One region of the Ferrovibrio sp. GW821-FHT12E11 genome, then DNA from elsewhere that is predicted to be linked to it. Evidence: riboswitches for the same ligand, from Rfam matches in the RefSeq annotation. Region 1 holds a riboswitch; the other holds the start of a gene.

The links. A riboswitch is a leader RNA that binds a small molecule or an ion and turns the genes downstream of it on or off. The one in region 1 is predicted to bind cobalamin.
Region 2: linked by a shared signal. The riboswitch ahead of AC1ROT_RS17505 (TonB-dependent receptor) and the one ahead of cobW (cobalamin biosynthesis protein CobW) in region 1 are both predicted to bind cobalamin.

Annotation. Positions count from the first base shown of each region.
Region 1 is NZ_JBXAQG010000001.1:2,339,863-2,346,956, reverse strand. Features, by position in the region: gene AC1ROT_RS11770 (hypothetical protein) at 1-53, shown strand, start outside; gene AC1ROT_RS11765 (sulfite exporter TauE/SafE family protein) at 55-822, opposite strand; gene AC1ROT_RS11760 (HupE/UreJ family protein) at 815-1,429, opposite strand; cobalamin riboswitch at 1,560-1,795, shown strand; gene cobW (cobalamin biosynthesis protein CobW) at 1,914-2,939, shown strand; gene cobN (cobaltochelatase subunit CobN) at 2,961-6,737, shown strand; gene cobO (cob(I)yrinic acid a,c-diamide adenosyltransferase) at 6,751-7,094, shown strand, end outside.
Region 2 is NZ_JBXAQG010000001.1:3,520,393-3,527,486, reverse strand. Features, by position in the region: gene rsmH (16S rRNA (cytosine(1402)-N(4))-methyltransferase RsmH) at 1-22, opposite strand, end outside; gene AC1ROT_RS17520 (division/cell wall cluster transcriptional repressor MraZ) at 19-480, opposite strand; gene AC1ROT_RS17515 (hypothetical protein) at 787-1,335, shown strand; gene AC1ROT_RS17510 (PepSY domain-containing protein) at 1,351-2,781, opposite strand; gene AC1ROT_RS17505 (TonB-dependent receptor) at 2,786-4,909, opposite strand; cobalamin riboswitch at 5,033-5,218, opposite strand; RNA gene rnpB (RNase P RNA component class A) at 5,250-5,648, opposite strand; gene AC1ROT_RS17495 (peptidoglycan recognition protein family protein) at 5,719-6,492, opposite strand; gene AC1ROT_RS17490 (DMT family transporter) at 6,489-7,094, opposite strand, start outside.

The DNA.
Region 1 (7,094 bases):
CCGAACTGCTGGGCGCCCTGCGCACCGCTACCCGCCTGCACAAGGCGACGTAAGTCAGCCCAGCATCCGCCACAACGGCAGGCCGCTGAGCGCCGCAAAGGCACAGAGCCCCAGCGCCACCAGACGGAACTGCTGTTCGCTCGAACGCGCGAACAGCCGGCTGCCCAGATTGAGCGGCAGCAGATAAGCCGGAATCAGCGGCAGCGACATCAGCAGGCTTTCCGCGGTGAACAGCCCGTTCCACCAGTAAGCGAGTCCCGAGGCGATCGCCGTGAAGCCGAAGAATACGATCAGGTTGGCGCGCACGGTGGCGGCCTCGCCCTGGCCGCCAAGCCAGAGCAGCACCACCGGCGGACCCGGCAAGGCGGCAGCGCCGCCGCTCAGGCCGGCCAGCGCGCCGGTGCCAAGCGTCGCCGGCAGACCCAGCCGGCCGCGATAGCGCCAGCCGGCGGCCATCAGCCCGACCGCCAGCAGGATCAGCAGACAGATCACCCAACGCATCACATCGGGATCGGCGATCACCAGCAGCGCCACGCCGAAGGGCACGGCGACAACCGCACTCAGGCCCAGCGGCAGCACCTCGCGCCAGACACAGCGGCGCAGCGCATCGGGCAGCATGGCCAAAGCGGCGATATCATCGGCGATGAACAGCAGGATGGCGGCGAGCTTGGGTTCGTAGACCAGGCTGGCGACCGGCATGAACATCATGGCGCCGCCGAAACCGGAAAAGCCGCGCACCAGACCGGCCAGCGCTGCTGCGCCGAAAACGGCCCAGTAGCGCGGCTCGGTCAGGAAGCCGAAAAGAGGAAACGCGTCAGCCAACCAGGATGACGATGCCGGCCAGCGCCACGGCCGCGCCGGCGGCGCGGGTGATCAGGCCGACATTCAGCTGCTGCGCGAGACGGGCTGCAACCAGGCCGATGCCATGCAGCAGCGCCGTGGCCAACAGCATGCCGAAGCCATAGACCAGCGCCTGCGAGGCATCGCCGATCTCGGTGCCATGGGCATGGCCGTGGAACAGGGCAAACACGGCGGTCACCGCCATGGCGGCCGGCAGCGGCGGACGCATGGCGAAGGCAACGATCAGGCCCAGGATCAGCACCGACATCGCGATGCCGGACTCGACGCCGGGCAGGGCGACATCCGCCAGACCGAGGCCGAAGCCGGCCGCCATCGCGGCGACGAAGCTGGCCGGCAAGAGCCAGAGGGCGCGCGGCTGCTGCGCGGCCTGCTGGACCGCCCAGAGGCCGACCGCCAGCATGGCGAGCAGATGATCGAGGCCGCCGAAGGGATGCGCGAAGCCGGCGGAGAAACCGGCGGCGGCGGGCTCGGCGCCGGGATGACCGGGATGGGCCAGAGCCGGAACGGCGATGCTCGCCAGAACGAGGGCCGGCAGAACCATCTGGCCGAGCTTGGACTTGAAGGACATGACGACCTCTTTATTACGCATGCGTTGCGAACCACCCGTCTCCTTTGTGCCCCAAGCCGGTTGCGTTTGACAAGACATGCCCGGGCCTCCCCGCGGGGTTGGCGCGCGTTTGACAAGGCCGGACCCCGGGCTTAGGGTCCGCCGCGATGGTTCGCCGCCTGCCGAAAGGTGGAACGGCGATGAAAAGGGAACGCGGTGCCGGCTTTCTGTGCAGATATGTCTGTGCAGGGCCGCAAGCCGCGGCAGCCCCCGCTACGGTAGGCGGCGAGCGGCGCGCAACAGCCACTGGACCGGACACGGTCTGGGAAGGCGCGCGATCCGCGACAACCCGCAAGCCCGGAGACCTGCCATCGGCTTTAGTCGAAGCGGACGTGCCGGACGGGGTGTGCCGGCGCCCGGCCTATGTCATTCTTGCCGCCGCGCAGGCGCAAGACCGACAGCAGCCATGGTCCGCGTCGGCGTCATGGAACAGGGCGCTCATCCTATGCAGAAGATTCCCGCAACCGTCGTCACCGGCTTTCTCGGCGCCGGCAAGACCACGCTGATCCGCCACCTCATCACCAATGCCAAGGGCCGGCGCATCGCGCTGATCGTCAACGAATTCGGCGAAATGGGCATCGATGGCGAGCTGCTGAAAAGCTGCGGCGCGCCCGATTGCAGTGAGGACGATATCATCGAGCTGGCCAATGGCTGCCTGTGCTGCACGGTGGCCGACGATTTCCTGCCGACCCTACAGAAGCTGCTGGACCGGCCCAATCCGCCGACGCACATTGTCATCGAGACCTCCGGTCTCGCCTTGCCGAAACCCCTCGTCCAGGCTTTTGCATGGCCGGGCATCAAAAGCCGCACAACGGTGGATGGCGTGGTCACCGTGGTGGATGCCGCCGCCGTGGCCGAAGGGCGGTTTGCCGATGATGAAGATGCGGTGGCCGCGCAGCGCGCCGCCGATGCCAGCCTGGATCATGACAATCCGCTGGAGGAACTGTTCGAGGACCAGCTCGGCTGCGCCGATCTGGTGCTGCTGAACAAGGCCGACCTTCTGGATGAAGGCGCCATGCAGAATGTGCGGGCCGAGATCGGTGCGCATCTGCGCCAGGGCGTGAAAACCCTGTCGATCAGCCAGGGCGAGATCGCCGCCGATATCCTGCTGGGCCTGCATGCGGCCGCCGAAGACGACATCGCGGCGCGCAAGTCGCATCACGACAATGAGGAAGACCACGACCACGAGGATTTCTTCAGCTTCTCGCTGACCCTGCCCGAGCAGACGGCGCCGGATGCCCTGCTGGAGCGTCTGCTGCCGGTGATCGCCGAACACGACATCCTGCGGGTGAAGGGCTTTGTCGCCGTCGCCGGCAAGACCATGCGGCTGGTGCTGCAGGGCGTGGGCGCGCGGCTGTCGCATTATTACGACCGTGACTGGACCAGCGCCGAGCCACGCGCCACGCGCCTGGTGGTGATCGGCCGCGCCGGCCTGGACGAGGCGGCGATCCGCGCCGCCCTCGCGGCCTGAGTCGAACAGGGGCGCAGCGCCTTGCATCTGCTCAATGCCATACCCGGCGGCGCGGCGACAGCGGATGGCGCTGTCGACCTGAAACAGTCGCCGGGCGATATCGTCATCCTGAGCGCTGCGGATTCCGAACTGGCGGGCCTGAGCAATGCCTGCGCGGCCCTGAGCGACGACTTCCCCTCGCTGCGACTGGCCAATCTGCTGCAGCTTGGCCACCCCTACGCGGTCGATCTCTATGTCGACAGCGTGATCGTGCAGGCCAAGCTGGTGATCGTGCGGCTGCTCGGCGGCCAGAGCTACTGGGCCTATGGCGTCGAGCGTCTGAGCGAGGTTTGCCGCACGCGTGGCATCGCGCTCGCCTTCCTGCCCGGCGACCGCCAGGCCGATCCCGGCCTCGATGGCTTCTCTACCGTCACCGACGAGACGCGCGCCGAATTGTTCAGCTATTTCCGCGAGGGCGGCGTCGACAACCTGCGCAATGCCCTGCGCTATGCGGCTTCCGTGATCGGTCATGCGGAAGACCCGCCGCCGGCGCGGCCGCTGCCGGCCGCCGGCCTGTACTGGCCCGACCTCGCCGATCCCGATCTCGACACGCTGCGCCACACCTGGGCCGCCAAGCATCGCGGCATGCCGCATCCGATCTGCGCCATTGTTTTCTATCGCGCCCTGCTGCAGGCCGGCGATATAGCGGCTGTCGATGCGCTGATCGAATCGTTAAGCGCCGAGGGGCTGCATCCGCTGCCGATCTATGTCACCAGCCTGAAGGACCGCCTGTCGGCCGATCTGGTCGGGACCCTGCTGGATCAGGCGCTGCCTGACGTGATCCTCAATGCCACCAGCTTCGCTATCGGAAGCCCGAATGGTGGCGCAGCCAATACGCCCACCGACGATCCGCTGGGGCAGTGTGACTGCCCGGTGCTGCAGGTGGTGTTCGCCTCAGGCCCGCGCGAGGACTGGCAGACCGGCACGCGCGGCCTGAATGCCCGCGATCTGGCGATTGCCGTGGCGCTGCCGGAAATCGACGGACGCATCCTCACCCGTGCCGTGGCCTTCAAGGCTGAAGCCACCTTCGACACCCGCACCGAATGCAGCATCGTACGCATGCAGCCCGATCACGGCCGCTGCCGCTATGTGGCAAAGCTGGCCTGCGCCTGGTCGCGCCTCGCACGCCTGGCACCGGCAGAGCGCAAAGTCGCGCTGGTGATCGCCAACTATCCCAACCGCGACGGCCGCATCGGCAACGGCGTCGGCCTGGATACGCCACAAAGCGCGGTGGAAATCCTGCGCGCCATGAAAGATGCCGGCTATGAACTGAATGCGCTGCCGGTCAGCGGCAACCGCCTGATCGAAGCGCTGCAGGAAGGCGTGACCAACGACTTCGCCCGCGCCGCCGGCCGGCGCGTGCGGGTGCTGTATCCGCTCGCATTATACCGTCGCTACTTTGAAAACCTGCCGCCCTCGATACAGCAGGCCGTCCAGGAGCGCTGGGGCGATCCGGAAGCCGATCCGCTGCTCCATGACGGACCCGACGGCAGCGGCTTCACCCTGCCGGTTCTGCCCTTGGGCAATGTCGCGGTGATGATCCAGCCGGCGCGCGGCTACAATATCGATCCGGCCCGCAGCTATCACGATCCGGCATTAGTGCCGCCGCATCACTATCTGGCGGCCTATGCCTGGCTGCGTGAAAGCTTCGGCGCCGATGCCGTGATCCATTGCGGCAAACATGGCAATCTGGAATGGCTGCCCGGCAAGGCGCTGGCGCTGAGCGAAGACTGCTTCCCCGAAGTGGTGTTCGGGCCGCTGCCGCAGCTCTATCCCTTCATCGTCAACGATCCCGGCGAGGGCACGCAGGCAAAGCGCCGCACCTCTGCCGTGATCCTGTCGCATCTGACGCCGCCGCTGACGCGCGCAGAAATCTATGGCGATCTCTCGGCACTGGAACAGCTGGTGGATGAATATTACGAAGCTGCCGGCCTCGACCGCCGCCGCCTGCCGCTGCTGGCCGAACGCATCATCGACGAGACGCGGCGGCTCGGTCTCGACGCCGATTGCGACATCCAGCCGGGCGAGCCCACCGAATCCGCGCTGCTCAAGCTCGACAATCATCTCTGCGACCTGAAAGAGCTGCAGATCCGCGACGGCCTGCATGTCTATGGCGTGAATCCCCATGGCGAGCAGCTGATCGACCTGCTGGTGGCGCTGGTGCGGCTGCCGCGCAACGACAGCAAGGGCGGCAATGCCTCGATCCTGCGCGCGCTCAGTGCCGATCTCGGGCTCGGCTTCGATCCCCTGGGCACCGACTATGCCGCCGACTGGACCGGACCGCGCCCGGATATCCTGGACGCCATCGTGCCGGACGGCTACTGGCGCAGCCATGGCGACACCATCGAACGGCTGGAGATGCTGGCCAAGCAGCTGATCGGCGACCGCCGCCTGCCCGACGAGACCTGGACCGCGACCCGCGTGGTTCTGCAGGAAATCGACTACCGCCTGCGCCCGGCGGTGCTGAGCTGTGGCCGCGCCGAGATCGAAAATCTGCTGCTCGGCCTCGATGGCCGTTTCGTGCCGCCGGGCCCGAGCGGCGCGCCGACCCGCGGCCGGCCGGAAGTGCTGCCCACGGGGCGCAACTTCTTCTCGCTGGATGCGCGCAGCCTGCCCACACCCTCGGCCTGGACGCTCGGCTGGCAGTCGGCCGATGCACTGCTGCAACGGCATCGCCAGGATCATGGCGAATGGCCGCGCGCGATTCTTCTCAATGCCTGGGGCACCGCCAACATGCGCACCGGCGGCGACGATATCGCCCAGGCGCTCGCTCTCATTGGCGCGCGCCCGACCTGGGAGACCGCATCGGGTCGCGTCACCGGATTCGAGATCGTGCCGCTGGACCTGCTGGACCGGCCGCGTATTGACGTCACCCTGAAGGTGAGTGGCTTTTTCCGCGACGCCTTCCCGGCGCAGCTGGCGCTGTTCGATGCCGCCATCCGCGCCGTGCAGGGGTTGGACGAGCCGCCGGAACTCAACCCGCTGGCCGCGCGCTTCCGCGACGAAACCGACGCGATGATCGCCCATGGCGTCAGCCCGGAGGATGCGCGTCGCCGCGCCGGCTATCGCATCTTCGGCGCCAAGCCTGGCGCCTATGGCGCCGGCCTGCAGGCCCTGATCGACGAAGGCGGCTGGGCCGAGACCGCCGATCTGGCGCGCGCCTATATCGCCTGGGGCGCCTATGCCTATGGTGCCGAAGCAGAAGGCGTCGAAGCCAAGGACGGCTTCACCCGCCGCCTGGGCGTGATCGACACCGTGGTGCAGAACCAGGACAACCGCGAACACGACCTGCTGGATTCCGACGACTACTACCAGTTTGAGGGCGGCGCGGTGGCGGCGGTTCAATTCGTCTCAGGCGCCGCACCGACCGCTTATCACAACGACCATTCTCGCCCGGAAGCGCCGCGCATCCGCCGCCTGGAAGAAGAGATCGCCCGCGTGGTGCGCGGCCGCGCCGGCAATCCGAAATGGATCGACGGCGTAAAGCGCCATGGCTACAAGGGCGCCTTCGAGATCGCCGCCACGGTGGATTACCTGTTCGCCTTTGCCGCCACCACCGGCCTGGTGCGCGATCATCAGTTCGACCTGCTCTATGAATCCTACCTGGCCGATCCGGATACGCGGCATTTCATCGAGATCAACAATCCGGCCGCCGCCCGCGAGATCGCCGAGCGCTTCCGCGAGGCGATTCGGCGCGGCCTGTGGCGGCCGCAAGCCAATTCCGCCGCCGATCTGCTGGAAAGAATGTCGGCCGCATGAAAGCGATTGGTACATGAAAATCAAGGAACCCGGCCTGAGCGACGACGAGATCAATGCGCGCGCCAACGAAAAGGCAAAGAAGCGCAAGGAAGTACGCGACCGCATGCTGGCGACCAAGACGATCACCGAGAAGGGCCTGCTGATCGTCCATACCGGCAAGGGCAAGGGCAAGTCGACCGCCGCCTTCGGCCTGGTGATGCGCGCCATCGGCAATGGCTTCCGCGTCGGCATCGTGCAGTTCGTCAAGGGCAAGTGGCAGACCGGTGAGCGGCCGGTGCTGGAGAAATTCCCTGAACAAGTGACGATCAAGGCGATGGGCGAGGGCTTCACCTGGGACACCCAGGACCGCGCCCGCGA
Region 2 (7,094 bases), 1.2 Mb from region 1:
GAAAACGGTCCGCCGGGCTCACGATGTCGCCCCCGCTCCGCCGCGCAGGTAAGCCGCGGCCTGGGCGCGCGCCTCGGCGGCGCGGGCCTCCCAGGCTTTCGGCTCCCAGATCTGGAAGCTGTGGCGGCGGCCGACAAAGACCGCCTCACCCGGCGCAGCAAGGCCGGCATGATCCAGGAACTGCGGCGCGAGCTGGACGCGGCCTTCCTGGTCGAGATTCAGCTCGTTCAGAAACGGCAGCAGACCGTCGATCAGCATCTCGCGCTCGGGATGCAGGTCGGGCAGCTCGTCGATGCGGCGGTTGACGCCATCGAGATAGTCGCGCCCGCCGGCAACCAGCGCCGGGGCAGCGATATCGGGGCCCAGAATCAGGCCACCATCTGGATGTTTGCGGGTCAGCAGGGCGCGATACGGCGCCGGTACGGAAACCCGTCCCTTAGCGTCAATCCGGTTTCGAAAGGTTGAGAGGAAGAATTCCACTCAGCCGCCCCTGCTGGTCAATCCCGGACGAAACACCCCCCTTGGGTGGCCATAACCTGGGATGAGATGGGGTAGCATGGGATAATATGGGCGTCAATGGAAATTAACGGTCTGTTATGGTGAGTCGGGCCAATGTTCTCCGCAACTTGCGCCATGATCGATCCTATTATTTTCGCTTAATGTTCTCTTTTGTTCTCCAGAGATCTCTTGTCTCTTGCTGCGTCGCGCATTACACCGGACGGCGTTACGGGGATGGCATGAGAGCGTGTGACAATGGTCAAAACAGGCCGCAACCTTACGGATAGGTTGGCTTCGGCGTTCCTTGCCGCACTGGTAGCGCTGCTGGTTCCACTGGCGGCGATCGCCGCCGTCAACGAATTCCTGCCGCGCGATGCGCCGCAGCTGAAGCGGTTCGCCGTCGTCGCCAGCACCGCCAACAACCAGTGCATCACCGCCCAGCTGATGAACAACGATGTGCGCCGCTTGCGCGCCACCGCCCTGCTGTCGCCCTGCGAATTCAATATCGACAACCTGACGCAGGGCTTTTTCATCAGCCGGCCGCTGCAGCCCGACGGCTACCAGATCTTTTTCGCCGCCAATCCGTCCTACTGCCTGGCGATGGAGCCGCGCGCCAAGCTGCTGGTGATCTCCGCCTGTGCACTCAACAACGAGATGCTGGAACAGCTGCCGCAGCTCTGGGACATCAAGAACGGCGGCCTGGCGCTGAAAAGCGAAGGCAAGAAATTCTGCCTCGATACCCGCGCGAAGCAGGGGTTCTCGGCGATCTTCGAGCCGCATTTCAGCGAATGCCCGGAACAGGTGCCGGATGCCTTCCTGCTGCGGGTGAGCCGCTGACCTGACGGCGTTTGCCTAGTGGCGTCTGGCCGCTTTGCGACGGAGATGCCGCCAGCCAATGACAATACCGGTCACTGACATCGCCAGCCCGACCAGCGACGTGATCCATATCACCAGCTTCCAGGCCGGCGGCACATGCCGCAGCCCTGCGAAATCGAAACTGTGCAGCGCGTTGAACAGCCAGCGGTAGCTGCGTCGACTGTCGTCCACCCGCGTCAGGATATCGCCGGTCAGCGGATCGATATGGAACCAGGTGCTGTCAGGATCGTCGAAGCCGATCCGCAGCACGGGCAGCAGGCGCCGTGTGTGATGCGAATACCAGTATTCGTCCTCCTGGGTGAGCACCGCCTGCAGCACGGGCTTTGACTGCGGCATCAACTGCGCCGCGGCTGCGAAAACCTCCCCGGTCGCAAATGCTGTGCCGATGGCCTTGCCGTCGCCGCGATACTGCACGACCAATGACCGGCCGCCGATCCAGAGAAACCGCATCTCGACGACACCCTCAGCCGGCACCACGGCCAGCGGGAAATCCGTCGCTCCATGACCGGCATAGCGCTGCAGTGCGGCAACATCCGTATTGCGCCCGGAGAACCAGTAGTTCGGATTCATCGAAATCCAGCCACTGACGATCCAGGCCAGCAGAAACAGGCTGCCGATCACGCCGGCCCAGTGGTGCCACAGCATCCAGCCACGATAGGGCGACATGGCACCGTTTTTGTAACGACGCTGGGGCCGCAGACGCTGGATGCCGATCCAGATTCCCGTCACCGCCACGACAATGCTGATGCCGGAAATCCACAGCACGACATCGCGCCACAGCGGCGCATCGGCGCGCAGCACGGTGGGATAGATCCAGTGCGGCACACTGCCGAGCCAGTTCCAGAAGCGCTCGCCGCGCCGGGTATCCAGCGCGATCTCGCCATTGCGCGCCGAAACGTAAAGCTGTGTGCCGGCAGCATCGTTGAGCGAGACCAGATGGAACGGTCGCAGCGGATCGTAGCGCGCCGTGACGCTCCACTGGTCGCGATCCTCCAGCTCGACCGTGGCCTGCGGCGCCGGTCTTACACTCTGCACGATTGCAAGGGCGGCAACCGCGTCGATGCCCTCGATGCGCCGTCCGTCGCGCGCCGATACGGTCAGCCGTGCATTGTCCCAGGCAGTGACCCGGTAAACCGGCTCATCCCCCAGCATTTCCAGCCGCAGCACGCGTGGCCAGCCGCCCTGCCCGGCCGCGGCGAGCGCCGCGCTGGGCGAGAGGCGAACCTGCTGCCCGTCGAGTACGGGCAGCAGAGCGCGACGTTCGGTCTCCGTCAGGGCCGGGAATCCGACATAGATCATCACCACGCCGGAAAAGAACCACATGGCGAAGAGCAGGCAGGTGGCAATCCCGATCCAGCGATGGATCAGATACAGCCAGCGCTGCGCCTGACGGAGGATGCGCTTCATGGCATCAGAACTTCACACTGGTGGTCAGGTAGGCGGTGCGCGGCGCACCGAGCACCCATTGCGTGCCGCCATTATAGCCAGCGACCGGATAGACCTCATCAAAGAGGTTCATGATTCGCAGTGCTACTGTCAGCCGCTCGACCGGCGACCATGACACGCCGATGTCCGTGACCGTATAGTCCGGCCGCTTCAGCGTGTTGGCATCGTTACTGAAAGTGTTGCCAACGTAGCGCAGGCCGCCCTGGGCTTTCCAGGATGGCGCGAAGCCCCAGGTGAGCCAGAGATTACCGAGCTGCTCGGGCACGTTCGCCGGGCGATTGCCCGCATAGTTCGCGCCACCGGTGGTGATGAAGTCGCCATATTTCGAATCCAGCAGCGCACCATTGGCTTCCAGACGCAGGTCCTTCATCAGGTCGAAGGCAATGGTGACCTCGACGCCTTTGGCGGTCTGCTGTCCCACCTGCTCCGCGATAGTGGTGTTCAGTGGATTCACCGTCTGCAGCTTGTTCTTCACGATATGATAGCCCGCGAAAGTCCACTCCCCGCGACCTTCCATGACGCTCTGTTTGATACCGACTTCATTCTGCTTGGCGGTCGAAAGCTCAAGAGCAGCCTGGGCCGCGCTCTGTCCCAGCAGCGCGGAGCTGACTGGCGAGGTTGCTGTTGCATGCTGCGCATACAGTGCCGTGGATGGTGTGATGGCATAGACCACGCCGCCACGCCAGCTAAGATCGGCGAAGCCCTTCTCGGCCCGCGAATTCGTCACGAAATCATCGCGCGTGAAAGCGAGCCAGTCATGGCGCAGGCCGCCGACAACCGACCATTGGTCATCCAGCACCAGTCGATCCTCCATGAACACCGACTTCTGCACGATACTGGCTTCCTGCCGGGGGATCGTGGAGCGATTACTGTTGAAGAATCCCGGATCGAAGTTGTAGGGGGCGACCACCGAGTTACCGGTGGCGCCTGAATTGCTGGCATTGCCAAACTGGATATGGTTGGCGTCGAATCCCACTACCGTCTGGTTCTTGAGACCGAACAGCGTGTTCTCGATCGTCAGGTCATTCCGGGTTCCATACTGCTCCTGATCGTGGAAGACCTCGAAGAAACTGCTGCGGGTTACCAGATTGGTCGAGGCGTTGAGAATGTAATTCTCAAGATTGGTCCAGCGGCGGTTGCTTTCCAGCTGATAGATCACGCTGCGCAAACTCACATCGTCGGTCGCCTGCCATTCCGTTTTAAGCTGAGTCCAGCGGTCATCGAATTCAATCCGGGCATTCCTCACGTTGTAATTCTTGCCCACCAGGGATTCGTCCAGTCGTCCGTTACGCAGTGGCGTGCCCCAGTATTCCATCGGCTTCTGGTAGCCTTGGTCATGCGACAGCGTGAATGCCAACCGCTCGGTGGCGTCGACACGGACGGCGCCCGAGAAAGACTGGCTGGAATTTTCGCCGCGATCCACATAGCCGTCCGACTCACGGCGGTTGGCGCTGAGCATGAATGACGCCTTGCCGTTCAACGGGCCGCTGCTTGCAGCGGCGACGCGACGCGTCATGTCGGTGCCGAACTCAACCAACCCCTCGTTGCGGAAACTCGCCGTTGGCCGGCGCGGCACGACGTTGATGGCACCGCCGATGGCGCCCTCGCCGTACATAACCGAGGCCGGGCCACGCAGAATCTCGATACGCTCGGCCTGCCAGGGGTCGAACGGGAAGGAAACTGTGCCCGAAGCCACATAAAGCCTGGTGCCGTCATATAGCTGCATCACCGCGTTGTGGCCGGCGAAGCCGCGTGCCGCCAGCACGGAATTGCCATTACCTGGTGTCGCCGCCGAACTCATGCCGGTCGAACGCGAAACGGCATCGTTGATCGTGAGGGCGCCACGGTCCCGCACGGTTTCGCCCGGCAGGACCTCGACGCTGGCTGGCGTTTCCATTGGCGTCAGATGCAGACGGCTGCCGGTTTCCGTGGGTGCCGTGAGTTGCAGGCCGGCAAGATCGTCAACCAAATGGCCGCCGACGCTGATGGTCGGCAATCGGGCATCCTGAGCCCAGGCAGCGGAAGACAGGAGAAAGATGGGAAGCGAGAAGCGGACGGATTGCGTCCGGCGGGACAGGGAACGGACCATGGAAAAACCTCATGCGGTCGGCCTTGTGGCACGTCACCGCGAACGAGGTTTTCCGCCGATGCCCTGAGGATAAACAGGCGACCGATGGATTACCCACCGGAACACCCTGCCCGATGTGATCGCGTGTGACCACGGATGACGGCAGGTCTCCTGGCTCGCGGGTCGCTGTCTTTCGCCGCCTTCCCAGGACCGTGCGGCCCCAGTGGCTCTGTGACGAAAGACTCTCCGCTTACAGTTGCAGGGGCAGCCACGGCATTAAACCGCGTTCCCAGTTAGGCCCTTGCGGGCACCGTCGCCGGGCAACCTGCACGGCGATACTTTGCTTGTCAATTGGATGAATGGTGCCAGACGGCCTGTAAGCCGGGTTCTGTCCCCCCACTTTCGTGGGATGGACGGCCATTCCTCTGGGATGCCCGTTACCGGACACCTCGCGCGACCGACCCGGATAGCGGACCGAAAACAGTCCTGCAGACTTGCGCCTGCCGCCATCCCTATTTGGTCTTGCTCCCGGTGGGGTTTGCCGTGCCGCTTCCGTTACCGGTCGCGCGGTGCGCTCTTACCGCACCCTTTCACCCTTACCATCAGGCTCCAACCCGAAAAGATTGGCGCGTGATGGCGGTCTGCTCTCTGTGGCACTGTCCCTGGGGTCGCCCCCGCCGGGCGTTACCCGGCACCGTGTTTCCGTGGAGCCCGGACTTTCCTCGACGCTTTGACACGCCGCGGCCGTCCAGCCGTCTGGCACCGGGCGCAGAGGTAGGCCCAGACGGAGACGGCGTCAAGCAAAAGGGCGGATCAGCGTGCTGCGCGCCCTAACTGGCCGCACGGTCGGCGCTGGCGCGCCGCATGGTGACCTGTTCCGAGATATGGTGGATCAGGCTGGTGGTTTCTGCGTCGCTGACGCCATCGACTTTGTCCTGGCGCCAGTGCCGCTGGAAAGCCCGCACGGCGGCTTCGGTGAGCGGATCGTAGATGCCGCTGCCCTCGATGGCATAGCCGATGCGGTCGAGCGCCACCTGCAGTTCCAGCACCGCGCCGTTGCGCTCGCCCGGGCCCATGACCGGTGCATTCGCCGCAACCCGGAAATCGCCGCTCCACCAACGGCCAAAGCCGGCCGCCGCCAGGCGGTGCCAGGGGAACAACTCACCCGGATCTTCCTTGCGGCTGGGCGCGATATCGGAATGGGCGACATAATTGCCCGGCATCACATGATGCCGCGTGGCGATATCGGCCAGCAGAGCCAGCAGGGCGTCGATCTGTTCCACCGGGAACTGGCGATAGCCGAATTCGTGACCGGGATTGACCAGCTCGATGCCGATGGAACGCGCATTGACGTCGCGCACGCCGCGCCAGAAGGCCACGCCGGCATGCCAGGCACGCTTGTCCTCCGGCACCAGGCGATAAATCGTGCCGTCTTCATCGATCATGTAATGGGCGCTGACCTTGGCATCCGGGTCGGCGAGGCGCTGCAACGCCGCAGCCGCAGTCTGCATGCCGGTATAATGCAGCACGACCATGTCGACCGGGCGGCGGCCGCTGCGGTCGTCAAAATTCGGCGAGGGATGGTCGATCAACGGAAGCGTCATTCGCCAGCCGCCTTGGTTTCCAGTGCCACCTTTTCCGGTGTCACGCCCCGCGCATCCGCCGCTTTGCTCTCGCGCATGGCGACAATCAGAACACCCAGAAGGGTAATAACCGAACCGATAATCACACGACCACTCAGTTGCTCGTTGAGGAAAAACACGCCGGCCAGCACGCCGAAGATCGGCGACAGCGTGAAGCCCGGATTGACGATGCTGACCGGATAGCGCCGCAACAGATAGTAGGCGCCGCCATGCCCGATCAGGGATACCAGTGTCGCGGCATAGACAATCGCGCTCCAGTGCCAGACGCTGGCCGACACAACCTGTTCAACATGGCCATCTTCCAGCGCCAGGGAAATCAGCAGCAGGCTGGGCGCGCTCAGGATGCCAACCCAGGCCTGCATGGTGAAAGTATGCACGTCGTGTATGCGGCGCACCATGATCTGGCCGACCGAGAAGATGATCACGGCCACCAGGATCAGGCCGATGGCGACCTGGTAGTTCATCACTTTCGGGTCGAAACTGATGACAACTGCACCAATGAAGGCCAGAGCGATGCCGAGACTGCGTTTCCAGCGCACCCGCTCGCCGAGGAACAGGATCGC